4 regions of the Streptomyces sp. NBC_00727 genome follow, and region 1 is predicted to be linked to each of the others. Evidence: riboswitches for the same ligand, from Rfam matches in the RefSeq annotation. Region 1 holds a riboswitch; each other region holds the start of a gene.
The links. Region 1 has a riboswitch for cobalamin ahead of OG242_RS22175 (ribonucleoside-diphosphate reductase subunit alpha). Riboswitches for the same ligand answer to the same signal wherever they lie in the genome.
Positions count from the first base shown of each region.

Region 1 (7,698 bases):
CCACCCCGCGCGAGGCCGGGCTGCTCGGCACCGACGTGGGACTGCCGATGCTGATGCTCTCCCGGCACTCGCTGGACGAGCAGGGCGAACCGGTCGAGTGGGTGCGCTCGGTCTACCGCGGCGACCGCTACAAGTTCGTCGCACGCCTGAAGCGTCCGCTGGACTGACCCACCGCACACACGTGCTCCCCGAACGGCCCCCGGACCCGCCCCCGGGGGCCGTTCGGCGTTCCCGGGAACCGGGTTGGCCTGGACCAACCACCGGATGTTTGCCGTCATTCCGGTCATCCGGCCGGCCGGTGACGACCGTTGCCGGACCGCAATGCGGACAGGGGGTGACGGTGGCCGGATCCCTCGCCTAGATTTCCTGCGCATCACAGGTGATCAGCGAGGGGACGGAGTCGCCGCCATGCCGGAAGAACCAGAAGGAAAGCCACCCACCGTCACACCGATGCGGGTGGTCATCGCCCTGTGCCTCGTCGCGCCGTTCGTGGCGATGCTCTGGGTGAGTTCGTACGCGAAGACCGACCCGACCTTCATCGGCATCCCGTTCTTCTACTGGTACCAGATGCTCTGGGTGCTGATCTCCACCGTGCTCACCATGGTCGCGTACAAGCTGTGGCAGCGTGACCAGCGCGCCCGCAAGGGGGGTGCGTCGGCATGAACGACGGCGTGAACGGCGTCGCGCTCGGCGTCTTCGTCTTCTTCTTCCTGGCCGTCACGGTCATGGGCTTCCTGGCCGCCCGCTGGCGCAAGGCCGACAACGAGGCCAGCCTCGACGAATGGGGCCTGGGCGGACGGTCGTTCGGCACCTGGGTCACCTGGTTCCTGCTCGGCGGCGACCTCTACACCGCGTACACCTTCGTCGCCGTCCCCGCGGCGATCTACGCGGCGGGCGCGGCCGGATTCTTCGCGGTGCCCTACACCATCCTGGTGTACCCGCTGATCTTCACCTTCCTGCCGCGCCTGTGGTCGGTCTCGCACAAGCACGGCTACGTCACCACCTCGGACTTCGTCCGCGGGCGGTTCGGCTCCAAGGGGCTCTCGCTGGCCGTCGCGGTCACCGGCATCCTCGCCACCATGCCGTACATCGCGCTCCAACTCGTCGGCATCCAGGCGGTGCTGGACGTGATGGGCGTCGGCGGCGGCGAGAACACCAACTGGTTCGTCAAGGACCTGCCGCTGCTCATCGCGTTCGCGGTGCTCGCCGCGTACACGTACTCCTCGGGCCTGCGGGCGCCGGCGCTGATCGCGTTCGTCAAGGACGGGCTGATCTACCTGGTCATCGCCGTGGCGATCATCTACATCCCGATCAAGCTCGGCGGCTTCGACGACATCTTCGCCTCCGCCCAGGACAAGTTCACCAAGGCGGGCGCGGGCGGCCTCGCACCCGCCGCGGCCGGTCAGTGGGGATACGCGACCCTGGCGCTCGGGTCCGCACTGGCGCTGTTCATGTACCCGCACTCGATCACGGCGACGCTCTCCAGCCGCAGCCGTGAGGTGATCCGCCGCAACACCACGATCCTGCCGCTGTACTCGCTGATGCTGGGCCTGCTCGCGCTGCTCGGCTTCATGGCGATCGCCGCCGGCGTCAAGGTGGACAACGGCCAGCTCGCCATCCCGCAGCTGTTCGAGAACATGTTCCCCGACTGGTTCGCGGGTGTGGCGTTCGCCGCGATCGGCATCGGCGCGCTGGTGCCGGCCGCGATCATGTCGATCGCCGCGGCGAACCTGTTCACGCGCAACATCTACAAGGACTTCCTGAAGCCGGACGCGACCCCCGCGCAGGAGACCAAGGTCTCCAAGCTGGTCTCGCTGCTGGTAAAGGTCGGCGCGCTCGCCTTCGTCCTCACCATGGACAAGACCGTCGCGATCAACTTCCAGCTGCTCGGCGGGATCTGGATCCTCCAGACGATGCCGGCCCTGGTCGGCGGCCTGTTCACCCGGTGGTTCCACCGCTGGGCGCTGCTCGCCGGCTGGGCGGTCGGCATGATCTACGGAACGGCCGCCGCGTACGGGGTCGCGAGCCCGACGCAGAAGCACTTCGGCGGGTCCTCCAAGGAGATCCCTGGCCTCGGCGAGATCGGCTACATCGGCCTCACGGCCTTCGTGCTGAACGTCGTGGTCACCGTGGTCCTGACCTTCGTCCTGAACGCCGTGAAGGCGCCCGCAGGGGTCGACGAGACCTCCCCGGGCGACTACACCGGGGACGCGGGCGACCCGGGCGTCCAGGAGAAGCTGCCGCCGGCCACGGCGGGGGCGCCGGGCGGCCACTGACCACACACATTCACGCACGCGACACAAGATGTGGGGGCTGCCCGATGGGGCGGCCCCCACATGTATGCTCATGCTCGCTGTCGCCGCAGGGGAATCCGGTGCGAATCCGGAACTGTCCCGCAACGGTGTATTCGGTGTGCTTTCGCGCACCCGTGAGTCCGAGGACCTGCCGACAGCGCATCCGGCTCGACCGAACCGGATGCCCAGACGTCCGGGCCTCGTGGATGGGCCGGTGGACGCCGCACGGAGTGCCGCCCCGCCGGGGACCGCTCCTGCCCGGCTGCCCCCTCTCCCCCCGCCGGCCCAGAGCCGAGCGAGGGAGAGCACCACGTGACCATCGCGCCAGCCGATCCGGCCTCAGCGCCGAAGACGGCCGAGTCCGAAACCACCGGACCCGCGGGCGACGGGCCCGGCACCGCACTGCTGCGGACCCTGACCGACCTCACCGCCGACCTGCCCGACACCGACCCGGGCCGGGTCGCCGCCGCAGCCCTGCGCGGCCGCAACGCCCGCTCGGACGAGGCGGAGCTGCGCTCGCTGGCCACCGAGGCCGCCGCGGGCCTCATCTCCGAGGACCCCGCCTACTCCCGGCTCGCCGCCCGCCTGCTCACCCGGACCATCGCGGACGAGGCCGCCGGCCAGGGCGCCACCTCGTTCTCCGCCTCCGTCGCCGTGGGCCACCGCGAGGGCCTGATCGCGGACCGCACCGCCGCGTTCGTGACGCTGCACGCGGCCGCGCTGGACGCCCTGGTGGAGCGGTCGCTCGCGGACGGGGCCGACGACCGCTTCGGGTACTTCGGGCTGCGCACCCTGCACAGCCGCTACCTGCTGCGCCACCCGCTCACCCGCCAGGTCATCGAGACGCCCCAGCACTTCATGCTCCGGGTCGCCGCCGGGCTCGCCGAGGACGACTCCGAGCGCGCGCTGGACGAGGTCGCCGCGCTGTACGGGCTGATGAGCCGGCTGGACTACCTGCCCTCCTCGCCGACGCTCTTCAACTCCGGCACCCGCCACCCGCAGATGTCCTCCTGCTACCTGCTGGACTCGCCGCTGGACGAGCTGGACTCGATCTACGACCGCTACCACCAGGTGGCGCGCCTGTCGAAGCACGCGGGCGGCATCGGCCTCTCGTACTCCCGCGTCCGCGCCCGGGGTTCGCTGATCCGGGGCACCAACGGGCACTCCAACGGCATCGTGCCGTTCCTGAAGACGCTGGACGCCTCCGTGGCCGCCGTGAACCAGGGCGGCCGGCGCAAGGGTGCCGCCGCCGTCTACCTGGAGACGTGGCACGCGGACATCGAGGAGTTCCTGGAGCTCCGCGACAACACGGGCGAGGACCAGCGGCGCACGCACAACCTGAACCTGGCGCACTGGATCCCGGACGAGTTCATGCGCCGGGTCGACGCGGACTCCGCCTGGTCGCTGTTCTCCCCGGCGGACGTGCCCGAGCTGACCGACCTGTGGGGCGACGACTTCGACGCCGCGTACCGGGCGGCCGAGGCGAAGGGCCTGGCCCGCAAGACCATGCCGGCCCGCGAGCTGTACGGCCGGATGATGCGCACCCTGGCGCAGACCGGACAGGGCTGGATGACGTTCAAGGACGCCTCCAACCGCACCGCGAACCAGACCGCCGAGCCCGGCAGGGTCGTGCACTCCTCGAACCTGTGCACCGAGATCCTGGAGGTCACCGACGACGGCGAGACGGCAGTCTGCAACCTCGGCTCGGTCAACCTCGGGGCGTTCGTCGTCGGCGGCTCGATCGACTGGGAGCGGCTGGACGCCACCGTGCGGACCGCGGTGACCTTCCTCGACCGGGTCGTCGACATCAACTTCTACCCGACCGAGCAGGCCGGCCGGTCCAACGCCCGCTGGCGGCCGGTGGGCCTGGGCGCCATGGGCCTCCAGGACGTCTTCTTCCAGCTGCGGCTGCCCTTCGACTCCCCCGAGGCCCGGGCGCTCTCCACGAAGATCGCCGAGCGCGTCATGCTCGCCGCGTACGAGGCCTCCTGCGACCTCGCGGAACGGTCGGGTCCGCTGCCCGCCTGGTCGGAGACCCGGGCCGCGCGCGGGGTGCTGCACCCGGACCACTACGACACCGAGCCGGCCTGGCCGGAGCGCTGGGACGCGCTGCGGGCCCGGATCGCGAAGACCGGGATGCGCAACTCGCTGCTGCTGGCCATCGCCCCGACCGCGACGATCGCCTCGATCGCGGGCGTCTACGAGTGCATCGAGCCCCAGGTCTCCAACCTCTTCAAGCGCGAGACGCTGAGCGGTGAGTTCCTCCAGGTCAACGGCTATCTGGTGGACGAGCTGAAGCGGCTCGGCGTGTGGGACGCGCGGACGCGTGAGGCGCTGCGCGAGTCGAACGGCTCGGTGCAGGGCTTCGCCTGGATCCCGGCGGACGTGCGGGCGCTGTACCGCACCGCGTGGGAGATCCCGCAGCGCGGCCTGATCGACATGGCGGCGGCCCGTACGCCGTTCCTCGACCAGAGCCAGTCGCTGAACCTGTTCCTGGAGACGCCGACGATCGGGAAGCTCTCCTCGATGTACGCGTACGCCTGGAAGCAGGGCCTGAAGACGACGTACTACCTGCGGTCCCGCCCCGCGACCCGGATCGCCCGTGCCGCGTCCGGCAGCGCGCCGGCCGCCGCCCCCATCCCCGTACAGCAGGCGCAGGGTCCCGACGCGGACGCCGTCGCCTGCTCCCTGGAAAACCCCGAGTCCTGCGAGGCCTGCCAGTAATGAGCTCCCACAACGAGAAGAACCTGCTGGACCCGGGCTTCGAACTGACCCTGCGGCCCATGCGCTACCCGGACTTCTACGAGCGCTACCGGGACGCGATCAAGAACACCTGGCACGTGGAGGAGGTCGACCTCCACTCCGACGTGGCGGACCTCGCGAAGATGACGCCCGCCGAGCAGCACCTGATCGGCCGGCTGGTGGCGTTCTTCGCGACCGGCGACTCGATCGTCGCGAACAACCTGGTGCTGACGCTGTACAAGCACATCAACTCCCCGGAGGCGCGGCTGTACCTGTCGCGGCAGCTGTTCGAGGAGGCCGTGCACGTCCAGTTCTATCTGACGCTGCTCGACACCTATCTGCCCGACCCGGACGACCGCGCGGCGGCGTTCGCGGCGGTGGAGAACATCCCCTCGATCCGCGAGAAGGCGCAGTTCTGCTTCCGGTGGATGGACTCGGTGGAGAAGATCGACCGGCTGGAGTCGAAGTCCGACCGCCGCCGCTTCCTGCTGAACCTGATCTGCTTCGCGGCGTGCATCGAGGGGCTGTTCTTCTACGGCGCCTTCGCGTACGTGTACTGGTTCCGCTCGCGCGGGCTGCTGCACGGCCTCGCCACGGGGACCAACTGGGTCTTCCGCGACGAGACCATGCACATGAACTTCGCGTTCGAGGTCGTGGACACGGTCCGCAAGGAGGAGCCGGAGCTCTTCGACGACGCGCTCCGGCAGCAGGTCACCGACATGCTCAAGGAGGCCGTCGAGGCGGAGCTGCAGTTCGGCCGCGACCTGTGCGGCGACGGGCTGCCCGGCATGAACACCGAGTCCATGCGCGAGTACCTGGAGTGCGTCGCCGACCAGCGGCTCACCCGCCTGGGCTTCCCGGCGGTGTACGGATCGCAGAACCCGTTCTCGTTCATGGAGCTCCAGGGGGTCCAGGAGCTCACGAACTTCTTCGAACGGCGGCCGTCCGCCTACCAGGTGGCCGTCGAGGGCACGGTCGGCTTCGACGACGACTTCTAGATCCTCGCCCAGCTCCTGACGTACGGACGCCGTGCGGCCCCCACCGGCCGTGCGGCGTCCGCCGTTCGCGGTGGACGGGTGCTGCGGTCCTGTTCCGCTTCGCGCAGCTCGCGGTCGATGCGGCGCTCGCGGGCGGCACCGAGCAGCGCGGGGAGCAGGACGAGGGCGAAAAGAGCGGAAATGCCGAGGAAGTTCAGGAATGTGTTCATGCCTCTACTGTGCTCGTTCCGGAGAAGAAGCGGCAGTGGCAGGACTGTCACACAGCATCGAATTACTGCCACACTGGTTCCATGCTGAACAATGTCGCCGCCCTGATGCTCGACGATGTCCACCCCTTCGAACTCGGCGTGCTCTGCGAGGTGTTCGGCCTCGACCGCAGCGACGAGGGCCTGCCGGTGCACGATTTCGCCGTGGTCTCCGCCGAGGGGCCCCGGCTGAGGACACACGCCGGCTTCACCATCAGCACCCCGTACGGCCTGGACCGCCTGGAGGAGGCCGACCTCGTCGCCGTACCGGCCGGCAGCCGCTTCGGGGAGCGCGAGTTCCCCGAGGAGGTCCTGGTCGCCCTGCGCCGGGCCGTGGAGCGGGGAGCCAGGGTGCTCAGCGTCTGCTCGGGGGCGTATCTGCTCGGCGCGGCCGGGCTGCTGGACGGCCGCCGCTGCACCACGCACTGGCGGCACGCCGACGACCTGGCCCGCCGCTTCCCGGAGGCCGTCGTCGAGCCGGACGTGCTGTACGTGGAGGACGGGCCGGTCACCACGTCGGCGGGGACGGCGGCGGGGATCGACGCCTGCCTGCACCTGGTCCGCCAGGCGTACGGGCCGGCCGCCGCCAACACCATCGCCCGCCGGATGGTGGTGCCGCCGCACCGGGACGGCGGGCAGGCGCAGTACATCCAGCGGCCGCTGCCGCGCACCCGGTGCGACACGGTGGGCGACACGCTGTCCTGGATGGAGCGCCACCTCGACCGCGAGATGACCGTCGAACAGCTCGCCGACCGGGCGCACATGTCGCCGCGCACCTTCGCCCGCCGCTTCCAGCAGGAGACCGGCACCACGCCGTACCGCTGGCTGCTGCGCCAGCGCGTCCTGCTGGCCCAGCACCTGCTGGAGACATCCGACGAAACCATCGACGCCATCGCCGACCGGACCGGCTTCGGGACCGCCGCCGCGCTGCGCCACCAGTTCGTACGGGCGCTGGACACCACACCGCAGGCGTACCGGCGCACCTTCCGAGGGCCGTCCGCCGTCGTCGAGGCGGCCTGACGCCACGGGGGCTCATCCGATCATTCGTCCAACCGATCGCGCGACCTGTCCATGGACCGGGCCCTCGCCCGCGCGTCAGGGTCGGTGCCATGGACATGCGGAAGGCAAGACGAAGGACCATCGGGGCCGTGGTGGCCGCGCTCGCCGCCACCCTGCTGCCCTGGCAGACCGCGTCGGCCGACGAGGCCCCCGCCCCGGCCGCGCCACCGGAGGTGCTGCCCACGCTGCGCCAATGGCAGGCCGGTGACGGGGAGTTCGTCCTCACCGACCGGGCCCGGATCGTGCTGGACGGCGTGCGCGAGCGGCGTACGGCGGACGACGCGGCCCGGTTCGCGGGTGAGCTGGAGGGCAGGGCGCAGGTCTCCCGGGGCCGGGCGCGCGCCGGGGACATCGTGCTGC
Region 1 covers NZ_CP108981.1:4,859,569-4,867,266, reverse strand. The annotation lists gene OG242_RS22190 (GntR family transcriptional regulator) at 1-167, shown strand, start outside; gene OG242_RS22185 (DUF3311 domain-containing protein) at 409-663, shown strand; gene mctP (monocarboxylate uptake permease MctP) at 660-2,276, shown strand; cobalamin riboswitch at 2,334-2,465, shown strand; gene OG242_RS22175 (ribonucleoside-diphosphate reductase subunit alpha) at 2,607-5,018, shown strand; gene OG242_RS22170 (ribonucleotide-diphosphate reductase subunit beta) at 5,018-6,034, shown strand; gene OG242_RS22165 (hypothetical protein) at 6,031-6,243, opposite strand; gene OG242_RS22160 (GlxA family transcriptional regulator) at 6,325-7,299, shown strand; gene OG242_RS22155 (family 20 glycosylhydrolase) at 7,395-7,698, shown strand, end outside.

Region 2 (7,698 bases), 3.5 Mb from region 1:
TCATCGTGATGTGGCCCGTCAGGGCAGGTGGAGTCCGGCACATGCGGAGCACACGAAAAGCGGCAGCCAACGACAACGTCGACCTTGGGGAGAAGAGCCGTGAGCGCGCGTACGGCAGTTGACTTCGCTGTTCCCTTCTCGCCGCGTACGAGCACCCCGCCCACGGCGGGGCTGATCGCGTTGAGCAGCAGAGCGAGTCGAAGACTGTCCTGCCCGACAACTGCGGCGAACGGGTATGGCCTGGTCATATCGCATCACTCCTTCGAGTGGCTGAGAACCGAAGTGGAGAGGTGTGGCTTCCTCGGACCCGCAGAATTGACGTCTGCTCCTCGTTCGCGCGGGGATGTTCCGCTCCTGCACGACCACCTGGTGGAACTGCTGTTTTGCTCCCCGCCCGAGCGGGGATCGCCAGGAAACGTCCGGAGCCTCGCTTGCTGAAGGTTCATGCGGGCACCGCGGGCGCTCCCGGCGGGATGAACGGCAGCCCGGACGGCGCGCCCGACTCGATGAGCCGCCACAGCGCGCCGGTGTCCGCGTGCTCCTCGATCAGGTCGCCGAGGCGGTCGAGCTGCTCCTCGCGCAGCGCGGCGAAACAGGTGTCGGGGGCGGGCACGAAGCGGCGGCCCGCGGTCCGGGCGATCTCCGTCAGGAACCGGCGGCGGAACGCGTCGCTCTCCAGCGAACCGTGCCAGTGCGTGCCCCACACGGCCCCCGAGCGGCAGCCGTCCAGCGGCGTGCCCCGCCCGTCCGTCAGGAACGGCTCACCGCCGCGCACATCGGCGACGCCGTGGTGGATCTCGTACCCCTCGACGGGCGCACCGAGCGCCTCGCCGGCCGGCCGGGCGAGGGTCTTCTCGCGGTCGAAGCGCACGCGCACGGGCAGCAGACCGAGCGCGTCGACCTGCCCGGCGCGCGACTCGACCTCGTCCTCGATGTGCTCGCCCAGGATCTGGTAGCCGCCGCAGATGCCGAGCACCGGCCGGCCCTCGGCGGCGCGCCGTCGCAGCGCGTCGGCGAGCCCGCGTTCGCGCAGCCAGCCGAGCGCCTTCACGGTGCCCCGGGTGCCGGGCACGATGACGAGGTCCGCGTCGGCCAGCTCCTCGGGCCGGTCCACGAAGCGGACGACGACGCCCGGTTCGGCGGCGAGCGCGTCCACGTCGGTGAAGTTGGACATCAGCGGGATCGCGCACACGGCGACGCGCAGGACGTCCTCGCCGTGCGGCGGGGCGACCGTCGACTCCCGTACGGTGCCGCGCAGCGACACCCTGAGGCCGTCCTCCTCGTCGATGCCGAGCCCGTGCGCGAACGGCAGCACCCCGTAGGTGGGGCGGCCCGTCAGGTCGCGCAGCATGTCGAGGCCCGGCTCCAGCAGCGAGACGTCGCCCCGGAACTTGTTGACCAGGTACCCCGCGATCAGCTCCTGGTCCTCGGGCGCGAGCAGCGCCGTCGTGCCGAAGAACGAGGCGAAGACCCCGCCCCGGTCGATGTCCCCGACGACCACGACCGGGAAGCGCGCCGCGCGGGCGATGCCCATGTTCACGATGTCCGTGCGCCGCAGGTTGATCTCTGCGGGCGAGCCCGCGCCCTCGCAGATCACCGCGTCGTACGTGCTCCGCAGCTGCTCCAGGCAGCCCGTGACGGTGGACAGCAGCTGTTCCTGCCGCCCGCCGTGGTAGCCGCGAGCGCTCATCTCGCCGACCGGCCGCCCCATCAGGACGACCTGGCTGGAGCGGTCGCCGCCGGGCTTGAGCAGCACCGGGTTCATCAGGGCGGTCGGCTCGACACGGGCTGCCTGGGCCTGCATCGCCTGGGCGCGGCCGATCTCGGCGCCCTCGCGGGTGACGAAGGAGTTCAGCGACATGTTCTGCGCCTTGAACGGTGCGACCTTCACCCCCCGGCGTACCAGCCAGCGGCAGATGCCCGCGGTGACGACGCTCTTGCCCGCGTCCGAGGTGGTCCCGGCGACCAGCAGTCCGCCGCTCATATCGCTCTCCGTCCAGAAAGGTGACCCCGGCCGCGCCCCGCTCCCGCGAGCCGGCGCGCCACCGCTCCCGCGCCCAGCCGGGCCGCCACGGTGACGCCGAGGGCGAGCACACCCACCCGGCGCGACAGGCGCACGGCACGCTCGATGTCCCCGGTCTCCACCGCACGCCCGGCCTCCCCGTTGAGCACGGGCCGGTGTTCGACACGGCCGCCGTAGGCGAGGGTCCCGCCCAGCCGTACGCCGAGCGCCCCGGCGAACGCGGCCTCCACCGGGCCCGCGTTGGGGCTCGGGTGCTTCGCGGCGTCCGCCCGCCAGGCCTGTACCGCCTCCCGGGGCCGGCCGCCGGCGGTCACGGCGAGCAGGGCGGTGAGGCGGGCGCCCGGCCAGCCCGCGAGGTCGTCGAGCCGGGCCGAGGCCCAGCCGTACCGCCGGTAGCGGGGCGACTTGTGGCCGACCATCGCGTCGAGCGTGTTGGCGGCGCGGAAGCCGACGAGCCCGGGGACACCGGCGAGGGCGCCCCAGACGAGGGCGCCGACCACGGCGTCCGAGGTGTTCTCGGCGACGGACTCGACGACGGCGCGTGCGATCCCGGGCCCGTCCAGCGCCTGCGGGTCGCGCCCGCACAGGTGCGGCAGCCGCTCCCGGGCCAGCTCGATGTCCCCCGCGGTGAGCGCCCCGCCGATGGCGCGGGCCTCGCGCCCCAGCGACGTACCGCCGACGACGGACCAGGTGGCGGCGGCGGTCAGGGCGACGGACGCGGCGGGGCGGCGGCGCAGGGCGCGGGCGGCCAGCGCGGTGCTCCCGGCGGCGCCTCCCGCGCAGACCAGGGTGTGCAGGGCGCCCCAGCCGCGGTGGTCGCGCCAGAGCCGGTGTTCGACGCACGCCGCGGCCCGCCCGAAGGCGGCGACCGGGTGCCCCCTGCGGGGGTCACCGAGCAGCAGATCGCCGATCAGACCGGCGGCGGCACCGTACGCGTAGATGCGATCGGCACGCACGGTTCAGCCGGCCGTACCGGTGTCCGCCGACAGGAGCGGTGGGGAGTAGGTCGCACGGCAGCCGGGCATGGCGATATGTCCTCACTCAGGGTCCGCGCCCTGGTTCGACGTGACGGCGACGAGAGTCTCCTGGCTTCCGGATCGGCGGATTCCCCCGGTCTTCCAGCCCGCTCGCGCGGGCCGTGACGTGCGGTGGTGGAGGACCGCTCCCCGGTGACAGTGGCGGGACCGCGCCGGATTCGCACCGGCTTCCTCTGCTGTCGCCGTAATGGCTCCGGCAGTCCACCACGCCCCGCGAACGCCCGTCAACTCGCCGTGACCTGCGACGGTGCGGTGTGGGCGGACGCACATCGGGCCGGACGCGCACGAGGTGCGTCCGGCCCGGTGGTGAGGTGGTGCGTCAGGCGACGATCAGATAGATGCCGTACGCGACCGCCGCCGCGCACAGCCCGAAGCAGACGTACGCCCCGGCGCGGGCCAGCAGGACCGAACCGCCCGCCGGACCGCCCTGCGCGGCCGGTTCCGGCTGCTTGGAGAGGCCGACGATGCCGAGGGTGAAGAGGCCCACCAGGGCGACGGTGGTGACGAGGGAGACGCCGAAGACGGTGCCCAGAGCTGCCCAGTCGATGTTCATACGGGGTGTCCTTTACCGGAGTACCGGGGTCTCTCAGACCGTGGCGGGTCGGGCCGGATCGGCGGCGACGGGTCCGGCGGGCGCCGGGATGGTGGCGGAGAGGTCGTGCGCCTGGGCCACGGTGGGCGGCGGGCTCACGGCCGCGATGGCCTGGGTGACGACACCCGCGGGCTCGGCCGGGGCCGCGTCCCCGGAGCCGGGGGTGACATCGCCGTGACCGACGGGCTTGCGGCGCGAGAGCACCCAGATCGCCCCCGAGCCGGCGATCAGCAGTGCCGCGACGACCACGACGCCCCAGGTGCCCTGCTTGGTCAGGAACTCCGCACCCGCCCCGACCAGACCGGCGGCCGGCAGGGTCAGGCCCCAGGCGACGAACATCCGCGTGGCGGTGGACCAGCGGACCACCCCGCCCTTGCGGCCGAGGCCCGCGCCCATCACGGCCCCGGAGCAGGACTGCGTGGTGGAGAGGGAGAAGCCGAGGTGCGAGGAGGCCAGGATGACGGTGGCCGCGCTGGTCTGGGCGGCGAAGCCCTGCGGGGGCTTCAGCTCGGTCAGGCCGCTGCCCATGGTGCGGATGATGCGCCAGCCGCCCAGGTAGGTGCCGAGCGCGATGGCGAGACCGGCGCTGACGATGACCCAGACCGGCGGGTTGGAGCCGGGGGAGAGGACGCCGCCGGTGACCAGGGCGAGCGTGATGATGCCCATCGTCTTCTGCGCGTCGTTGGTGCCGTGGGCGAGCGAGACGAGCCCGGCCGAGGCGATCTGCCCCGCCCGGTAACCCTTGGCGGTCGCCTTCTCCTGGGCGTCGTTCCGGGTCTTCCCGCCGATCCGGTACGTGAGCCGGGTGGCCAGGAGCGCGGCCACGCCGGCCACGATCGGGGCGGCGACGGCGGGCAGCAGCACCTTGGTGACGACGGTGCCGCCGTTGACCGACGACCAGCCGGCGGACATCACCGCGGCGCCGATGAGGCCGCCGAACAGTGCGTGGGAGGAGCTGGACGGGAGCCCGACCAGCCAGGTCAGAAGATTCCACAGGATGGCGCCGACGAGCGCCGCGAAGATGACCTCGGTTCTGAGGCCGTCCTCATTGACGATCCCGCCGGAGATGGTCTTGGCGACCTCCACGGACAGGAACGCGCCGACCAGATTGAGAACGGCGGACATCGCGACCGCCGTCTTGGGTTTGAGGGCGCCGGTCGAGATGGTCGTGGCCATCGCGTTGGCGGTGTCGTGGAAACCGTTCGTGAAATCGAACACTAGAGCTGTCACGATCACTATCGCGAGCAGCAGCGTGATGTGTTCCATTTACCCAGGCAATCGTTCGACGTCATTGGCACGTGGAACGTAGGCAACTTGAGTGAACGGAAGATGAACTGAGCAGGGCGTTGCGGTGACCCCGGCGGCGGTGGCCGGGCGGGGCCCGGAAAGGATCTTCCTATGAGTGACGGACAGCACGAGGCGATCGCCCGGGGATGGCAGGCGGTCGTCGCCACGGCCCGCCGGACGGCGGCCGAGGGACTGGTCGTCGGAACCTCCGGGAACGTCTCGCTGCGCATCGGTGACACGGTGCTCGTCACGCCCAGCGGAGTGCCGTACGAACGGCTCCGCCCCGAGGACCTGACCGGCGTCGATCCGGAAGGCAACCAGATCCTCGGAACACTGGCCCCCACCAGCGAACTCCCCCTTCACCTGGCCATCTACCGGAACACCGGGGCGAGGGCCGTCGTGCACACCCACGCGGTCCACGCCACCGCCGTCTCCACGCTCGTCACCGAGGTCCCGCCGGTCCACTACGCCGCCGCGATGCTCGGAGGCACCGTCCGGGTCGCCCCCTACGCCAGGTACGGCACCCCCGAACTGGCCGGGAACATGCTCGCCGCCCTCCGCGACCGCACAGGCTGCCTCCTCGCCAACCACGGCACCGTCACCTGCGGCGCCACCCTCGACGAGGCGTACGACCGCACCGCCCAGCTCGAATGGCTCTGCCGGGTCTGGCTCACCGCGAGCTCCGTCCCCGGCCGCACCCCGGCCCTGCTGTCGGAGGACCAGCTCGGCGCTGTGGGGGAGGCCCTGAAGGGGTACGGGCAGGCTTAGGCGGCGTCTTGCCGATCAGGGCCGGACCGGCAGGACGCCACCGGACGGCCCTGCCCACTGGCATCGCGCCGCCCCAACCACGACACTGATGGCGTGCGCCCGGTTACAGCGACGGCAGCGGCCGTCACCACACTCATCGGCGCCGGTGCGGCAGCCGTCGCGGCCGGCCGGTTCGCCGGCGACGTCGCGCTGAAGACGCCGCCCGGTCGCCCGCTCCCCGCCGACCGCGAACTCACCGTCCACGCCACGGCCGCCGGGCAGATCACCCTGACCCGGTCCCTGACCTCGTTGCGCCCCGGCACCTACGGGCTCACCGGCAAGGGCCTCCACGCCGTCGTCGGCCCCGTGCTCGACAAGGCCCACCAGGCCGCCGACACCGTCGTGCGCCGCCTTGAGCGCGTCGACCACGGCATCCTGGCCCCCGGCGACAAGGTCCGCATGACGCCCCAGGTGTTCAGCGGCGACCCCGGCAGCGCGCTCGGCCTCGCCTTCCGCGAGGTGGAGATCCCCGGCGAACTCGGCACCCTGCCCGCCTGGCTCGTCCCGGCACCCCGCCACACCTGGGTCATCGCCGTCCACGGCATCGGCGCCACCCGTGAGCACCCGCTGAACCTCCTCGGCTTCCTGCACGGCCAGCAGCTGCCCGTGCTCGACCTCGCCTACCGCGGCGACCCCGGCGCACCCCGCTCCCCGGACGGGCTCGGCCACCTCGGCGAGTCCGAGTGGCGCGACCTGGACGCCGCCCTCCGCTTCGCCGTCCGCAACGGCGCCGAGCAGGTCATCCTGTACGGCTGGTCCACCGGTGCCTCCATGGCCCTGCACGCCTGCGTCGGCTCCGCGTTCCGCGACCGGATCTCCGGCCTCGTCCTCGACTCCCCGGTGCTGGACTGGACCGACACCCTGCGCGGCCTGGCCGCCGCCCGCGGGGTCCCCGCCGCGCTGCTGCCGCTGGCCGTGCGCGCCGCCCAGGGCCAGACCGGACTGCACGGTACGGGGCTCCTGGAGACCTCGCTGCCGGCGAGCCTGCACGTCCCGACGCTGATCTTCCACGGCCCCGACGACACCCTGGCGCCCTGGGTGCACTCCCGCCGGCTCGCCGCGACCCGCCCCGACACGGTCTCCCTGCACACCGTGGACCGGGCTCCGCATGCGGCGATGTGGAACGCCGACCCGGCCCGCGTCGAGGAGACCCTGCGCCGCTTCCTCACGCCCCTGATGTGAGGTGATGCGCCGGTTCGGCCGATTGGTCCCCACCGGTGCGGAAGCCCGCGAACACCGGTGACCGGGGTTCCGTTTGGGCTTTCGGGCCGTCAGGGGCAAGACTGCTCCCCGTGACGTCCCGTACCCCGCGCGACTCCAGGCTGCGACTTGTCCGCCCGCGACCCCTCACCACCGCTCGCAAGGCAGTGACCACCCGGCGCACCAGGCCCGCGCCGCGACCCCCGGAGGGCACCCCGCCCCGGGCGGAACTGGCCCGCCAGGCCAGGAAGGTGCTCGCCGACGCCGTCCGGATCGCCCGCTGGGCGGCCGACGGGGCGACACCCGGAACCCCGCCCCTGGCCGCCCGGGCCCTCGAACACGCCGCCGCCGCGCTGGAGCTCTCCCCGGCGCAGGTGCGCTCCGGCTGGGACCGGGCCCGCCTCGCCGGTCTGGTCGAGCTGCACGGCGACACCGCGCGGCCCGGGTGGCGGCTGCGGGCCTGGGACCGGGACGACTCCGCGGTGCTCCGCGGCTGGGTGGCCCTCTTCGACGCCTGGTCGCTCGCCCACCCCGCGCCCCGGGGCTTCGAGTCCACCGCCGTCGCCGAGGCCGTCGAGGCCGTGCCCCAGGTCCTCTCGCTGCTCCAGCTCTCGGCGGGCCCCGTCACCGTGCCCGCCCTGCTCGACCTCCTCGGCCAGCGCGTCGCGGAACTCCACGAGGAGCGCTGCGAGGTGCCGTACGGCCCCGAGCCGCTGCCCGCCCCCGTCGAACCCGCGCCCGCCCACGCCCCG
Region 2 covers NZ_CP108981.1:1,338,656-1,346,353, reverse strand. The annotation lists gene OG242_RS05940 (putative cobaltochelatase) at 1-248, opposite strand, end outside; gene OG242_RS05935 (cobyric acid synthase) at 443-1,984, opposite strand; gene OG242_RS05930 (cobalamin biosynthesis protein) at 1,981-2,979, opposite strand; cobalamin riboswitch at 3,102-3,235, opposite strand; gene OG242_RS05925 (hypothetical protein) at 3,380-3,613, opposite strand; gene OG242_RS05920 (anion permease) at 3,647-4,918, opposite strand; gene OG242_RS05915 (class II aldolase/adducin family protein) at 5,051-5,707, shown strand; gene OG242_RS05910 (alpha/beta hydrolase) at 5,801-6,928, shown strand; gene OG242_RS05905 (hypothetical protein) at 7,114-7,698, shown strand, end outside.
Region 2: linked by a shared signal. The riboswitch ahead of OG242_RS05930 (cobalamin biosynthesis protein) and the one ahead of OG242_RS22175 (ribonucleoside-diphosphate reductase subunit alpha) in region 1 are both predicted to bind cobalamin.

Region 3 (7,698 bases), 1.8 Mb from region 1:
CGTGCGCAGGTAGAAGGACCCGGCGTCGAGCAGCCCGCGGACGTGCTGCAGGAATTTCTGGCCGGTCGCCCCCCGGAGGCCGCTGCCCGGTGCCGCCGCCGGTTCGGGCGCGAACTCGGGCGCGACGGCCGCTACCGCCTCGGTCGGGAATCCGTCGCCCTTGGCGAATGCGACCGCGGCCAGCACCGCACGGAGGTCCGCGCTGTCGGGTCGGTTGTCGATGTCGAGTTCGAGGACGCCCGGCAGACTCCTGGGCACCGTGCGGCCGCGCGCGACCGCGGCATCCACGCTGCCTGGCGCCGGCTCGCCGGCCAGGACGTGGCCGAAGATGCGCGCCACGAGGAACGGCCCCCACTCATGCATGCGGTCCTCCTCCTCGGTGAGTGCCGCGGCCACCGTCTCGGCCAGTGCCGTGCGAACGGGCCGCTGCTCGGGAGCGCTGTAGTGCGGCAGGGAGGAGAGCCTGCGCAGTACGTGGTTTCGTAGGTCACTGCGGATCTCCTCGACCGGGACGTCGTCCAGGTCCAGCAGACCGCCGTCCCGATCGGCCAGGGTAAGCAAGGGGCCGGATCTCCATCGGCGAGTGCCGACCAGCAGCCGCACCAATGACCGTCCGTCCGCACGCACCGCCCCGGCCAGCGGAATCAGCAGTGACTTCATGAGGTCGTCGGGATTCTCCGCCTCGTCCAGGGCGTCGAATACGAGGGCGGGTACGGCGGGGAGTGCGCTGATTTCGGAGATCAGGTCGGCCACGGTCCACTGTCGCTCCGGCTTGATCGGCAGCCTCCACTGAAGTGCGATCGAGGTCAGGATCGAGTCGATGTCGCGGCCGCGGGAGTGGATCGCGGCCAGGAGCGGGTTGGGGGAGCACACTCCTTCCGGATTCTGCGCGCTCAGGTAGGCGCGGATGTCGGGGGCGGCGTCGATGACGGTCAGGTGTCCCGAACAGACGAGAGCGCCCAGAAGGGCCGACTTGCCGGAACCGGGCGCGCCCGTGACCACGCGGAGTCCGCCGACTCGGTCGTCGTCCAGCCAAGCCGCCAGCCACTCCAGCTGGGACTGGCGGCCCACGAAATGATCGCCCACTCGGCTCATGAAGTGCTCGGCGTCCAGGTCCGCCACGAAGGCCCGGACCGGAGGCATGACGTCGTTCAGCCTTTCCATCCGGACGTCGGGGCGCCAGCGCGGGTTCGGGAAGAAGGGGAGCTCGGGCAGCTCCTGCGAGACGTCCACACGCGTGGTGTGGATGACCTGCCTGCTGCCGAGTGCGTCCAGACTCCTCTGAATGGCTCGGGTGATCCGGTCCCAACGCACGAAGCGGATCGAGGGCGACGTGTCGAGACCGTGGTCGGCGATCTGTTCGAGGACATCCGCCACGGCCTCGCTGAAGCGGCCGTCGTAGGCGGGGAGATCGGGGCTCGTCGCCGCGATCACCCATGCGTTCAGCTCGCCGTCGGGGACCCGGGTCAGTTCGGACAGGCGGGCGGCGCGACCGGCACGGCACAGGTCGACGACGAACAGAGTGGGTCCCGGCTGCTGGTGGGCGGTTCTCACCCACTGGCTCACATCGGTGCCGGTGCCGAGCGTCCCGCACGTGGGAACCATGTGGATGTGTTCCTGACCGGCCGCCGCCGGCGAGCGGTGGAGATCTGCCGCCGTAGCGCCGTGCGACATGGTATGCACGATCCTCGTGGTGCCGGACGTGACGGCGTCGTCGCTGTGGAGTGTCACGGCCCTTCTGTCCGGTTCGGCGACCGACAGCACGTCGTACCCGACGCGCTTGTAAGCGAGGTCCAGTCGGGACATCAGATCCGGGACGAAGCCGAGCCGAGGCCAGTCGGTGCGACCCGCTTCCGGCTCGGCATACGGGTCCGTCGTGGTGGGGAACTGCTCGACGCCCATGAGCAGCACCTGCTCCGTGCCCGATTCCCCTGTCCCCACGTGCACGCCGTCCCTCCCCAGTGCGGTCCACCCGGACGCTACAAGAAGCCGCACGACAAGGGTATGTGGCGGTCGGCACCCCTTCGCACGGTCCCAGGGGAACCCCTCAAGCCGGCCGGCCGACAGGTCGCGCTGCGAGCGGCCGGCCGACGCGCAGGTTCCACCGCCCAGACCGGCCGCCCAGCTCCGTCAGCGTGAGCGGGGCGACGTCCAGCCGCCACAACGCCTGGGGCGGGAGAGCCAGTGCGTGGACGACGGCCGCGCGGACCAGGGACGGCTCGGCGACGGCCAGCACCCGTCCGCCGCCGTCACCGTGCAGCGAGTCGAGCCACGCCCCCGCCCTCGCGCACAGATCGAGCAACGACTCGCCACCGTGCGGAGCGGCCGCGGGGTCGGCCAGCCACGCCGCGACCCCCTCCGGCTCCCGCGCACTCACCTCGTCGAGCCGGGCACCCGACCAGCGTCCCAACTCCCAGTCACGCAGCGCGGGTTCACCCGCCGAGCGGACTCCCAGCGCATCCGCTGTCCGTGCACAGCGCTCGGACGGCCCGTGCACGGCCAGGTCCGCGGCAGGCACGTACGGCGCTGCTGTCCCGGCTGCCTTCAGCCCCGACTCGTCGAGCGGGGCGTCCCCGGCGAACCGGGCCTCCCGCAGCGCCGCGTTCATCGCCGGTGAGATCAACATCACCCGTACCGTCATACCCGCCCTCAACTCCCGGAACATGGACCTCACGGCCAAGCAGACCATGGCATCCGGGCGCCACGGGCCACTTGTAGGGGCCATGGCGGTGCGCGGTGTCCAGGGGGTATGGTCGCCGCGACATGACGAGGGTGTGACGGAAGTCCGGTGAGAATCCGGCACGGTCGCGCCACTGTGTACCCGCACGCGTGCGGGAAGTCAGACCCGGCACCTTCGTCTCAGGCACCACGATCGGGACGCGTGTTCCCACAGGAGGTTCTGCCATGGCGCAGACTGCTGCCCCCGCCACCGGCGCATCCGCCATCACCCCCATCTCCCTGAAGGCCATCGCTCCTTGGGCGGTGTTCTTCGGCATCCTCATGCTGGTCCTGCTCTACTTCGTCGGCGCCGAGCAGGGCGCCACCGCCCTCATCTCGGGCGAGGGCGTCCACGAGTGGGTGCACGACGGCCGTCACCTCCTCGGTTTCCCCTGCCACTGATCCATCGGCTGAGTCAGGGGAATCCCTCATGAACTCCATATCTGTCAGAGCCCTGTTGGTACGCGGCATGCTGGCCGGCCTCGTCGCGGGCACGCTCGCCCTGGTCGTCGCCTACTTCCTCGGCGAGTCCCGCGTGGACGCGGCCATCGCGCTCGAGGAGGCGGCCCACAGCGCCCACGGCCACGACCACGGCGCCGGCGAGGAACTCGTCAGCCGCGGCATGCAGTCCACCGCCGGCCTGGCCACCGGTGTGCTCGTGTTCGGCGTCGCGGTCGGCGGCATCGCCGCGCTCGTCTTCTGCTACGCGCTGGGCCGGATGGGCCGGTTCGGCCCACGCGCCACGGCCGCGCTGATCGCCGGCGCCGCGCTGCTGAGCGTGTACGTCGTGCCGTTCCTGAAGTACCCGGCCAACCCGCCGGCCGTCGGCAACCCCGACACGATCGGCAGACGCACCGCGCTGTTCTTCCTGATGGTCGCCCTCAGCGTGCTGCTCGCCGTCGCCGCCGTCATCGTCGGCAAGCGGCTGGCGCCCCGCCTGGGCAACTGGAACGCGACGGTCGCGGCGGCGGCCGGTTACGCACTGCCGATCGGCCTCGCCTACGTGTTCCTGCCCTCGTTCAACGAGGTCGGCAAGGACTTCCCGGCGACGCTGCTGTGGCAGTTCCGTCTGGCCACGCTCGCCGTGCAGGTCACGCTCTGGACCACGTTCGGCCTGGTCTTCGGCCGCCTCACCGAACGCCTGCTGGTGCCGAGGTCCGACGCGCGCGCCGGCGGCCGGACGAACCGGACGGCCGCAGCCGTGGGATGACGGCCGCCGCACACGCTGCAACGGGTGGAGCCCGCCGGGTGGTCACCGGCGGGCTCCACCCGTTCTACGCAGCCCACTCGACGAGGAAGTACTTCAGCGACGCGTCCTCGCTCACGAGGCGCATCCCGGCCGCCGTCATGACGCGCTGGGAGGGGGCGTTGCCGGTGTCGGCGTCCCCGCGCACCCGGGCGACGCCCTGCTCCCGGGCGAACCGGAGCAGCGCCCGGAGCGCCTCGGAGGCGTACCCCTTCCCGCGCACCGACTCCACGAGCCCGTAACCGATGGTCACGCTGCCCCGTTCGTCCGGCGCCCCGTGGAAGCCGATGCCACCGATGACGACGCCGTCGGCGCGGAGCCGTATCTCGTACGGGCCGAAGGGGCTCGGATCGCCGGTGTCCGCGCACGTGGTAAGGAAACGCCCGGCGGCGCCCTGCTCGCCGGGGGAGGGATATCCGGGGGCCCACCGTGCACCGTCCTCGGGCGCACCGGCCACGACGTGTCGGGCGTCCGCGGGGGTCATGGGGTGCAGCAGGAGGCGGGGTGTTTCGAGGTCGGTCATGGTGTTGTGGGTATCACGGGGTGGTTCGTGGGGGCATCTGAATAGAGGGCCCGGCCGCGGCTATGCGTGCCGTGGCCAGGTCCCCGCGTGGCTACGCCGGTCCGAAGTCCCCGGACAGCGCGGCGGCCAGCCGCAACTGTGTGTCCGCCTCGGCCTGCCGGGCCTGCCGCTCCAGCGTGCGGCCCAGCATCAGCCGTGCGTAATGCTCCACGGGGTCGCGCTCCAGCACCGCCCGCAGCTCCGTCTCGGCGCGCCCGAGGCTCGCCGAGTGGTAGTAGGCGCGCGCCAGCAGCAGCCGGGGTGCGACCTGCTCCGGGGCCTCCTCGACGAGGCCGCGCAGTATGCGGGCCGCCGTCGTGTACTCCTTCGCGTCGAAGAAGAACCCCGCGCGCTCCCAGCGCTCGGCGGGGGTGCCGAACTCGAAGTAGCCGTCGCTCATGTCATCTCCTCGGTCGAGCGGTCGCCGGGGCGTTCCCACAGGCATCCGATCCCCACAACACGTGCAGGTTGTTTAACATTCCACTAATTATCCGGCGTGGGCATCACCCGCCCCCACCCGCGGCGGAATAGGTTGAGCGCCATGAGCAATCTCGATCGCCAGGCCGTCCCCACCGTCTGCGGGGGCCGGGGCTTCGTCGTCGCGGAACCCGTACGTGAACTGCTCGCCCCGCGCAAGGTGCGGCTCGGCGAGTCCACGGAGGTCCGCAGGCTGCTGCCCAACCTGGGCCGCCGGATGGTCGGCGCCTGGGCCTTCGTCGACCACTACGGCCCCGACGACATCGCCGACGAGCCCGGCATGCAGGTGCCGCCCCACCCCCACATGGGTCTGCAGACGGTCAGCTGGCTGCACGAGGGCGAGGTGCTGCACCGCGACAGCATCGGCAGCCTCCAGACCGTCCGCCCGCGCGAACTGGGCCTGATGACCTCGGGCCGCGCGATCAGCCACTCCGAGGAGAGCCCGAAGCAGCACGCGGCCCTGCTCCACGGCGCCCAGCTCTGGGTGGCGCTGCCCGAGGCGCACCGGTTCACCGAGCCGCACTTCCAGCACCACAGCGACCTGCCCACGGTCACCGCGCCCGGCCTCACGGCCACCGTGATCCTCGGCGAACTCGACGGCGCGACCTCGCCCGGCACCGCGTACACACCGATCGTCGGCGCCGACCTCTCCCTGACCCGGGGCGCCGAGGCACGGCTGCCGCTGGACCCCGACTTCGAGTACGCCGTGCTCTCGATGTCCGGCGAGGCCGAGGTCGACGGCGTCCCGGTGCTGCCCGGCTCCATGCTCTACCTCGGCTGCGGCCGCACGGAGCTGCCGCTGCGCGCGGAGTCGGACGCCGGCCTGATGCTCCTGGGCGGCGAGCCGTTCGAGGAGGAGCTGGTGATGTGGTGGAACTTCGTGGGCCGCAGCCAGGAGGAGATCGAGCGGGCCCGCGAGGACTGGATGGGCGGTGACCGTTTCGGCACCGTACACGGCTACGACGGCCCGCCGATCCCGGCGCCCGCGCTGCCCGATGTGGCGCTGAAGCCGCGGGGGCGGGTGCGCTGAGCGGTGGTGGTCCCTGCGCCGTCGTAGTCCGCGTGAGCGCGAGCGCTTGGCCGGGATCCCAGGGCCGCCGTTCCGGGCCGATAGCCAAGATCGTCAAGGTCGGGGAGGTGCGCACCGGCGCCGTTCGGGTGGTTCCCCTGTCGGTCACACGGACGACTCCGCCTGGGGCGGCGCGGCGGCCTCGGGCACGCGGGAGCGGCGTCGCATGCATCTGCCATCCCCGACACCGGACCGGCGAGGCGCCAAACCTCCATAGAGTGTGATGAGGAGGAGACACGGGGCGGTGGCTCAGCCGGTCCGGGCGTTCCCTCCTTCATCTCGTGGCTGCCAGAGGGACCTTGGCGCCGGTCGTCCACCGGATTGGGAGTTCGTACGTGACGCTTGAGTGCTCCGACACGCGTCAGATCGCCGCGCAGCGCCGGGCGGGCGACCGGGGCAGAACCGGCAGACGCACCCTGACCGAGCAGTCCGCGCTGCGCGCCGCGCTGGCCGCCGCGTCCGAGGACACCCTGGTGTACGACCTGGACGGCATCGGGCGCCAGTATGCCGCCCTCACTGCCGAACTGCCCGGCGTCGAAGTGCGGTTCGCGATGAAGGCGTGCCCGGTTGACGAGGTGCTCGTCCAGCTTGCCCGGCTCGGCTCCGGCTTCGACGCGGCCGGTCCGCAGGAGATCGCCCAGGCGCTCCGCACCGGCGTGAAGCCGGGGCTGATCCACTACGGCAACACCGTCAAGTCCGACCGCAACATCGCCGAGGCGTACCGGTTGGGCGTACGCGACTTCGCCACCGACAGCCGCGAGGACGTCGCCGCGGTCGCCCAACATGCCCCCGGGTCACGGGTGTTCTGCCGGGTCTCCACCACCGGGAGCGGTGCGCTGTGGGGGCTCAGCCACAAGTTCGGCTGCTCGCCCGAGGACGTCCTGCGCGTGCTCGGAGACGCCCGGGCCGCCGGGCTCGTGCCGTCCGGACTGTCGGTGCACGTCGGCTCCCAGCAGATGACGGCGGAAGCGTGGGTCGAGGCGATCGAGACGCTGGCCGCCCTGCTGGACGCGGTCAACCTTCAAGGCATCGTGCCGGACCGGATCAACCTCGGCGGCGGGCTGCCGGCGCTCGGCGTCCTCGACCGGTCCGGCCGACCGCTGGAACCGCCGGTCGGCAAGATGTTCCGGGCGATCCGCGACGGCATGGAACGGCTGAGCGCCGTCAACGCGGGCCCCCTGCGCTTCCTGCTGGAACCCGGCCGGCACCTGGTCGCGGACCACGGTGCGATCCGGGCCCACGTCGCCCGGCTCACCTCCCGCCAGCGGCTCGACGGCACCCGCGAGGACTGGCTCTACCTCAGCTGCGGCAAGTTCAACGGCCTCTATGAGATGGACCAGTTGCGGTACCGGCTGGAGTTCCCGTCCCATCCCGACGGCCGGTTCGTCGAGGCCCTGGTGGCCGGACCGACCTGCGACAGTGACGACGCGTACGCACGGGAGGGTGGCGCGGTCCGCGTTCCGCACGCGGTTGCCTCCGGGGACCCGGTCTGGGTCCACTCCTGCGGTGCGTACGCCACCGCCTATACCACCCGGGGCTTCAACGGCTTCGCGCCCCTGCCGTACACCTGCGTCGGTGGCTCATGACGGATCCGGGGTTGATCCGCCTGCTCCGGGAAGAGGACTG
Region 3 covers NZ_CP108981.1:6,687,216-6,694,913, forward strand. The annotation lists gene OG242_RS30185 (hypothetical protein) at 1-1,947, opposite strand, end outside; gene OG242_RS30190 (histidine phosphatase family protein) at 2,048-2,641, opposite strand; adenosylcobalamin (AdoCbl) riboswitch at 2,766-2,859, shown strand; gene OG242_RS30195 (CbtB-domain containing protein) at 2,905-3,120, shown strand; gene OG242_RS30200 (CbtA family protein) at 3,149-3,928, shown strand; gene OG242_RS30205 (GNAT family N-acetyltransferase) at 3,993-4,487, opposite strand; gene OG242_RS30210 (tetratricopeptide repeat protein) at 4,579-4,926, opposite strand; gene OG242_RS30215 (pirin family protein) at 5,068-6,033, shown strand; gene OG242_RS30220 (type III PLP-dependent enzyme) at 6,489-7,658, shown strand; gene OG242_RS30225 (GNAT family N-acetyltransferase) at 7,670-7,698, shown strand, end outside.
Region 3: linked by a shared signal. The riboswitch ahead of OG242_RS30195 (CbtB-domain containing protein) and the one ahead of OG242_RS22175 (ribonucleoside-diphosphate reductase subunit alpha) in region 1 are both predicted to bind cobalamin.

Region 4 (7,698 bases), 850 kb from region 1:
AGGTCCGGCTCCGCGAACCGGGGTTGTACAGCGCGAGCACCAGGTCCGCCGACGCGGCGGCCCGCAGCCGCTCCGCGATGACCTCCCACGGCTTGAGCCGGTCCGAGAGCGAGATGGTCGCGTAGTCGTGGCCCAGCGGCGCACCCGCCCGGGCCGCCGCCGCGTTGGCCGCCGTCACCCCGGGCAGCACCCGCACCGGCACGCCCGCGTACTCCTCCTGCGACGCCACTTCGAGGACGGCCGTCGCCATGGCGAAGACGCCCGGGTCGCCGCCGGACACCACGGCCACCCGCCGCCCGCGCCGGGCCAGGTCGAGCGCGAACTCGGCCCGTTCCGACTCCACCTTGTTGTCCGAGCCGTGCCGTACCTGCCCCGGCCGGACCGGCACCCGGTCCAGGTACGTGGTGTAGCCGACCAGGTCGTCGGCGGCGGCCAGCGCCCCGCGCGTCTCGGGTGTCAGCCACAGCGGCCCCGCCGGACCCGTGCCGACGACGGTCACCTCGCCGTCGCCCGGGGCGCGTTCGGGGCGGGCGTCGATCCGGCTCGGCAGGACGGCGACCGCGAAGTACGGCACCGAGTCCGCGTCCGTGTCCGCGAGTTCGCCCAGCCGCTCCCCGGCCATCGTGGCCCGCTCGACATAGCGGGCCTCGGGCAGCCGGCCCGACGCCTCGAACGCGCGGCGCACGGCGGGGAAGGTGCGGCCGAGCTTCATCACCACGGCCGCGTCCGTCGCGGCCAGCCTGGCCGTCAGCTCCTCCTCCGGCAGGGTGCCGGGAAGGATCGTCAGGACCTCCTCGCCCTCCGCGAGCGGGGTGCCGAGCCGGGCGGCGGCGGCGCTGACCGAGGTGACCCCGGGGATGACCTCGGTGGGGTAGCGGTTGGCGAGCCGCTTGTGCATGTGCATGTACGAGCCGTAGAAGAGCGGGTCGCCCTCGGCGAGCACGGCGACCGTGCGCCCCGCGTCCAGGTGCGCCGCGAGCCGGGCCGCCGCCTCGGTGTAGAAGTCCTCCATCGCGCCCCGGTATCCGCCCGGATGGTCCGTGGTCTCCGTCGTGACGGGGTAGACCAGGGCCTCCTCGATGTGGTCGGCGCGCAGGTGCCTGGCCGCGATGGACCGGGCGATCGACCGGCCGTGCCGGGCGCTGTGGTACGCGACGACGTCCGCCCCGGCGATGACCTCCACCGCGCGCAGGGTCATCAGGTCCGGATCCCCGGGGCCGAGCCCGACCCCGTAGAGCCGTCCCGTCTTCTGCTCGCTCACGGTCACTCTTCCTCGCTGGCGATGGCGTTGAGCGCGGCGGCGGCGATGGCGCTCCCGCCGCGCCGGCCGCGCACGATCAGGTGGTCGAGCCCGGACGGGTGGGCGGCCAGGGCGTCCTTGGACTCGGCGGCGCCGACGAACCCGACCGGCACCCCGATGACGGCCGCGGGGCGCGGGGCCCCCTCCTCGATCATTTCGAGCAGCCGGAACAGGGCGGTCGGCGCGTTCCCGACGGCCACGACCGCGCCGTCGAGGCGGTCCCGCCACAGCTCCAGGGCCGCCGCCGAGCGGGTCGTGCCCAGCTCCGCCGCGAGCCCGGGCACCGCCGGGTCGGACAGGGTGCACACCACCTCGTTGTCCGCGGGCAGCCGCTTGCGGGTGACGCCGCTGGCGACCATGGCCACGTCGCACAGGATCGGCGCGCCGGCCCGCAGCGCCGCGCGGGCGCGGGCGACCGCGTCGGGCGTGTAGCCGATGTCGCGTACGAGGTCGACCATGCCGCACGCGTGGATCATCCGGACCGCGACCTGGCTCACGTCCGCGGGCAGGCCGGCGAGGTCCGCCTCCGCCCGGATGGTGGCGAAGGACTGGCGATAGATGGCCGGTCCGTCCTTCTCGTACTCGTGCACAGTGGTGTCGCTCTCTTCATCGGGCGGGGGGTCGGGCGGAAAAGTGTGGGGTGGGGAAGTCAGGTGCGGGTGGTGCGGGCCGCCGCCACGGCGGTGGCCAGCGCGGCGGGGTCACCGGCGACGCGCTCCGGCTCCCCGGTCCGGCCGCCGTCCCGTACGACGGAGACCCGGTAGCCGCCGTCCGTTCCGGCGACGACGTCGACCCACTCACCGCGTGGGTGGCCGCACCGCCGTTCGCACCCGGACCAGTGGACCGGCAGCGCGGTCCCGGGCGGCGCGACGGGCGGGGCCGCTGCTTCCGCGTCAACCCGCACATCGGCCAGGGACTTCGCGCATCCGGGCCGGCCGATGCAGGCGCCGACCCCGGACCACGGCGACCGGTCCCCGGTGACCAGGCCGGCGGCCCCCAGCGCGTCGAGCGCTCGGGGCGCCCGGTCCCGCCGGACGCCGGGCACGACGACTCCGCGCCACGGGGTGAGCCGCAACTCGCCGGCGCCGTGGTCCCGGGCGAGGTCGGTCAGCGTCCGCCACCGGACCGCGTCGGCGCGCCCGAGCGGCAGCCCGACGGACAGCGCGTCCGTGTCGCCGGGGCCGGTGACCACACCGAGCACCGGGGGGGCGGCGGCCGGCACCGGTACGGTCCCGAGGACGACGGACAGCCCGACGGCACGCAACCGCCGTACCACCTCGTCGAACAACGGCGCGGCACCCCCGGGCAGGTCGGCGACCCGCCACGCACCGGAAGCGACGCGCGCACCGGCCCCGGAATCCGCACCGGCCCCCGAATCCGCACCGGAACCGCCCGCAGCCTCCAGGAACACCACCGCCGCGAGCAGCGCCGCTCGCGGCGCCTCGTCCCCCGCAATCCGCGCGACCGGCTCCAGCCCCCCGATCCGCAGCTCCGCGTCCCCGTCGTCCCGCGCCCGCAGCGTCACATCCGCGCCCAGCGCGTCCACATCGCCGCGGCCGTCGTCGAGCGCGAACAGGAACCGCCCCGAAAGCCCGGCCGCCTCCTCGCTCGCGCAGACCAGCGCGTCCAGCGCGGTCAGCCACGGGCGGACATCGCGCGCACCGAGCCCGTCGAGCCCGGACAGCGGAGAGGCCACCACATTGCGGACCCGCTCATGCCGCCCGGAGGGCAAAAGTCCCATTCCGCTCATCCGGGAAGCCAGTTCGGCGCCGCACTCCGCACCCAGACCGCGCAGCTGCACATTGCCGCGCGAAGTGAGATACAGCTCACCATCGCCCAGCCCGCCGGCCAACTCCCGCAGCCCGTCCGCCTGGTCCCAGGTCAGCACACCACCGGGCACACGGACGCGCGCCAACGCCCCGTCGTCCGCCCGGTGGAGCCGCAGCGCACCGGGGCAGGCGTCGCCGCGAGCCCGGAAACGGGCGTCGTCGGGCTGCGCGAAACGGGGGGCTGGGGGAGGCATGGCGGCGAGCATACCGACCATCTCATCCGATCCGTATGGCCCATCGTCGCCCTCAGGCCCTTACTATGCCCAGTGACGGACCTCCGGGTCCGTCGTCGCCACAGACGGCGACAGGGGAGGAAGCCCGGTGCGATTCCGGCGCGGTCCCGCCACTGTGAGCTTGGTCCCACCAGGACCGGGCGAGTCAGGAACTCCCTTCCCCGCACGTTCGGCAGGTCCGGGCAGGGGAGCTCTCGACACCGCCCGGGGCGTGGACACCCCGAGGAAGGCCAGACGCCGCATGATCCTGCTCCTGTCGACGTCCGACACCGACCTGCTCAGCGCCCGTGCCTCCGGCGGACCGGTCGGCTACCGGTACGCGAACCCCTCCCGGCTCCCGCTCCAGGACCTGCCCGTGCTGCTCGACGGCACCGACCTCGTCGTCGTACGCCTCCTCGGCGGTGTGCGCGCCTGGCAGGACGGCCTCGACCAGGTCCTGGCCACCGGCCGCCCCGTCGTCGTCCTCACCGGCGAACAGGCCCCCGACGCGCAGCTGATGGCGGCCTCCACCGTCCCCATCGGGATCGCCGCCGAGGCCCACGCCTACCTCGCGCACGGCGGCCCCGCCAACCTGGACCAGCTCGCCCGCTTCCTGTCCGACACCGTCCTGCTCACCGGCCACGGCTTCGAACCGCCCGCCGCCGCACCCTCCTGGGGCCCGCTGGAGCGCACACCCGGCGCGACCGAGGACGGCGCCCCCACGGTCGCCGTGCTCTACTACCGCGCCCACCACATGAGCGGCAACACCGCGTTCATCGAGACGCTGTGCCGGGCCGTCGAGGCCCAGGGCGCCCGCGCCCTCCCGCTGTACGTCGCCTCGCTGCGTACCCCCGAACCCGAGCTCATCGCAACCCTGCGCGCCGCCGACGCGATCGTCACCACGGTCCTCGCGGCGGGCGGCACCCGGCCCGCCGAGGCGTCCGCCGGCGGCGACGACGAGTCCTGGGACGCGGGGGCGCTCACCGCGCTCGACGTCCCGATCCTCCAGGCGCTCTGCCTCACCAGCTCCCACACGGACTGGCAGGACAACGACGAGGGCGTCTCCCCGCTGGACGCCGCCAGCCAGATCGCCGTCCCCGAGTTCGACGGCCGCCTGATCACCGTCCCGTTCTCCTTCAAGGAGATCGACGAGGACGGCCTGCCCTCCTACGTCGCCGACGACGAACGCGCCGCCCGCGTCGCCGGCATCGCCGTCCGCCACGCCCGGCTGCGCCACATCCCGAACGCCGAGAAGCGCCTCGCGCTCGTCCTGTCCGCGTACCCGACCAAGCACTCCCGTATCGGCAACGCCGTCGGACTCGACACCCCCGCCAGCGCGGTCGCGCTGCTGCGCCGGCTGCGCGAGGAGGGCTACGACTTCGGCGACGAGGAGGTCCCCGGCCTCGCGTCCGGCGACGGCGACGAGCTGATCTACGCCCTCATCGAGGCGGGCGGCCACGACCAGGAGTGGCTCACCGAGGAACAGCTCGCCCGCAACCCGGTCCGTATCCCCGCCGCCGACTACCGCCGCTGGTACGCCACCCTGCCCGCCGAACTCCGCGAGGCCGTCGAGCAGCACTGGGGCCCGCCGCCCGGCGAGATGTTCGTGGACCGCTCGCGCAACCCGGAGGGCGACATCGTCCTCGCCGCCCTGCGCCGCGGCAACCTCCTCGTCCTCATCCAGCCGCCGCGCGGCTTCGGCGAGAACCCGATCGCGATCTACCACGATCCCGATCTGCCGCCGTCGCACCACTACCTGGCCGCCTACCGCTGGATCGCCGCCCGCGCCGACGACAACGGCTTCGGCGCCGACGCGATGATCCACCTCGGCAAGCACGGCAACCTGGAGTGGCTGCCCGGCAAGAACGCGGGCCTGTCCGCCGCCTGCGGCCCGGACGCGGCGCTCGGCGACCTCCCGCTCGTCTACCCGTTCCTCGTCAACGACCCGGGGGAGGGCACCCAGGCCAAGCGCCGGGTGCACGCCACGCTCGTGGACCACCTGGTGCCGCCGATGGCCCGCGCCGACAGCTACGGGGACATCGCCCGCCTCGAACAACTCCTCGACGAGCACGCCCAGATCGCCGCCATGGACCCGGCCAAGCTGCCGGCGATCCGCGCCCAGATCTGGACCCTGATCCAGGCCGCGAAGCTCGACCACGACCTGGGGATCGAAGGACGCCCCGAGGACGAGGGCTTCGACGACTTCATCATGCATCTCGACGGCTGGCTCTGCGAGATCAAGGACGTCCAGATCCGCGACGGCCTCCACGTCCTGGGCGGCGCCCCCACAGGAACCGCCCGCGTCAACCTGGTCCTGGCCATCCTCCGGGCCCGCCAGATCTGGGGCGGCAAGACCTCCCTCCCGGGCCTCCGCGAAGCCCTGGGCCTGGACGAGTCGGCAGCCACCCGCACGGCCGCGGACACGGTGGAGGAACAGGCCCGCGCCCTGGTCCAGGCAATGGAGGACGCCAACTGGAAGCCGGTATCTCAAGCCCCTGCGGCGATCGACCGGCCGAATCAAGCCCCTGCGGCGATCGAGCAGCCACATCAGGCGCCTGAGCCAATCGTGCAGCCAATTCAAGCCCCTGCGGCGATTGAGCAGCGGGGTCCGGGGCAGAGCCCCGCGCAGACGACCCGCACACCGCTCCACGACCTGGACCCAGACGTCGCGGCGATCCTGAACTTCGCCGCCGAAGAGGTCGTCCCCCGCCTGGCCAGGACCACAGACGAACTGGACCACTGCGTACACGCCCTCCAGGGCGGCTTCGTCCCCGCAGGCCCCTCCGGCTCCCCCCTCCGCGGCCTGGTCAACGTCCTCCCCACCGGCCGCAACTTCTACTCCGTGGACCCCAAGGCCGTCCCCTCCCGCCTCGCCTGGGAGACCGGCCAGGCCCTGGCCGACTCGCTCCTGGAGCGCTACCGCACGGACAACGGCGACTGGCCGGTGTCCGTGGGCCTCTCCCTCTGGGGTACGAGCGCCATGCGCACCGCCGGCGACGACGTGGCCGAGGCGTTCGCGCTGCTCGGCATCCGCCCGGTCTGGGACGACGCCTCACGCCGCGTCACCGGACTCGAACCGATCCCCGCAGCCGAGCTCGGCCGCCCCCGCATCGACGTCACCCTGCGCATCAGCGGCTTCTTCCGCGACGCGTTCCCGCACACCATCGGCCTGCTCGACGACGCGGTCCGGCTGGCCGCATCCCTCGACGAACCGGCCGAGCTCAACCACGTACGGGCGCACACACAGGCGGACCTGGCCGCGCACGGCGACGAACGCCGCGCCACCACCCGTATCTTCGGCTCCCGTCCCGGCACGTACGGTGCCGGGCTGCTCCAGCTCATCGACTCCCGCGACTGGCGCACCGACGCCGACCTCGCCGAGGTGTACACGACCTGGGGCGGCTACGCCTACGGCCGCGACCTGGACGGCTGCCCGGCCCGGGAGGAGATGGAGACCGCGTACAAGCGCATCGCGGTGGCGGCGAAGAACACCGACACCCGCGAGCACGACATCGCGGACTCCGACGACTACTTCCAGTACCACGGCGGCATGGTCGCCACGGTCCGCGCGCTGAAGGGGACCGCCCCGGAGGCGTACATCGGGGACTCGACCCGCCCCGAAACGGTCCGCACCCGCACGCTGACCGAGGAGACCTCCCGCGTCTTCCGCGCCCGCGTCGTCAACCCCAAGTGGATCGAGGCGATGCGCCGCCACGGCTACAAGGGGGCGTTCGAGCTCGCCGCGACCGTCGACTACCTCTTCGGGTACGACGCCACGACGGGCGTGGTCGCGGACTGGATGTACGACAAGCTGACCGAGACCTACGTCCTGGACCCGGCCAATCGCGCCTTCCTCGAACGTGCCAACCCGTGGGCCCTGCACGGCATCGCGGAACGCCTTCTGGAGGCCGAGTCGCGCGGCATGTGGGCCAAGCCCGACCCGGCCGTCCTGGAGGCGCTGCGCGAGGTCTTCCTGGAAACGGAAGGAAACCTGGAGGGCGAGGACTGAGCGACGACGGCCCTCAGCCGGCGGTGCCGGGCTTCACACCCCACACGTACACGACGTCGTCCAGCGCGAGCAGGTCCCACAGCTTCGCCGCGTCGTCCACGGTGAGGTTGACGCAGCCCGCGGAGCCCCCGCCGTCGTAGAGGTCGCCCGGGTGCCCGTGGAGCGCCTGCCCGCCGTCGAAGAACTGCGAGTACGGCATGGGGGCGTCGTCGTAGATGTCGGAGACGTGGTCCCTGTCCCGCCAGTAGATGGTGTGCCGGCCGGGCCGCGTCTCCTGCGCGTCGCGGCCGGTACGGATGGGCGCGGGACCGAAGACGACCTTCTTCCCCTTCTGCACCCACAGCAGTT
Region 4 covers NZ_CP108981.1:5,712,736-5,720,433, forward strand. The annotation lists gene OG242_RS25930 (precorrin-2 C(20)-methyltransferase) at 1-1,267, opposite strand, end outside; gene OG242_RS25935 (precorrin-8X methylmutase) at 1,264-1,890, opposite strand; gene cobG (precorrin-3B synthase) at 1,950-3,344, opposite strand; cobalamin riboswitch at 3,383-3,537, shown strand; gene cobN (cobaltochelatase subunit CobN) at 3,604-7,350, shown strand; gene OG242_RS25950 (L,D-transpeptidase) at 7,364-7,698, opposite strand, start outside.
Region 4: linked by a shared signal. The riboswitch ahead of cobN (cobaltochelatase subunit CobN) and the one ahead of OG242_RS22175 (ribonucleoside-diphosphate reductase subunit alpha) in region 1 are both predicted to bind cobalamin.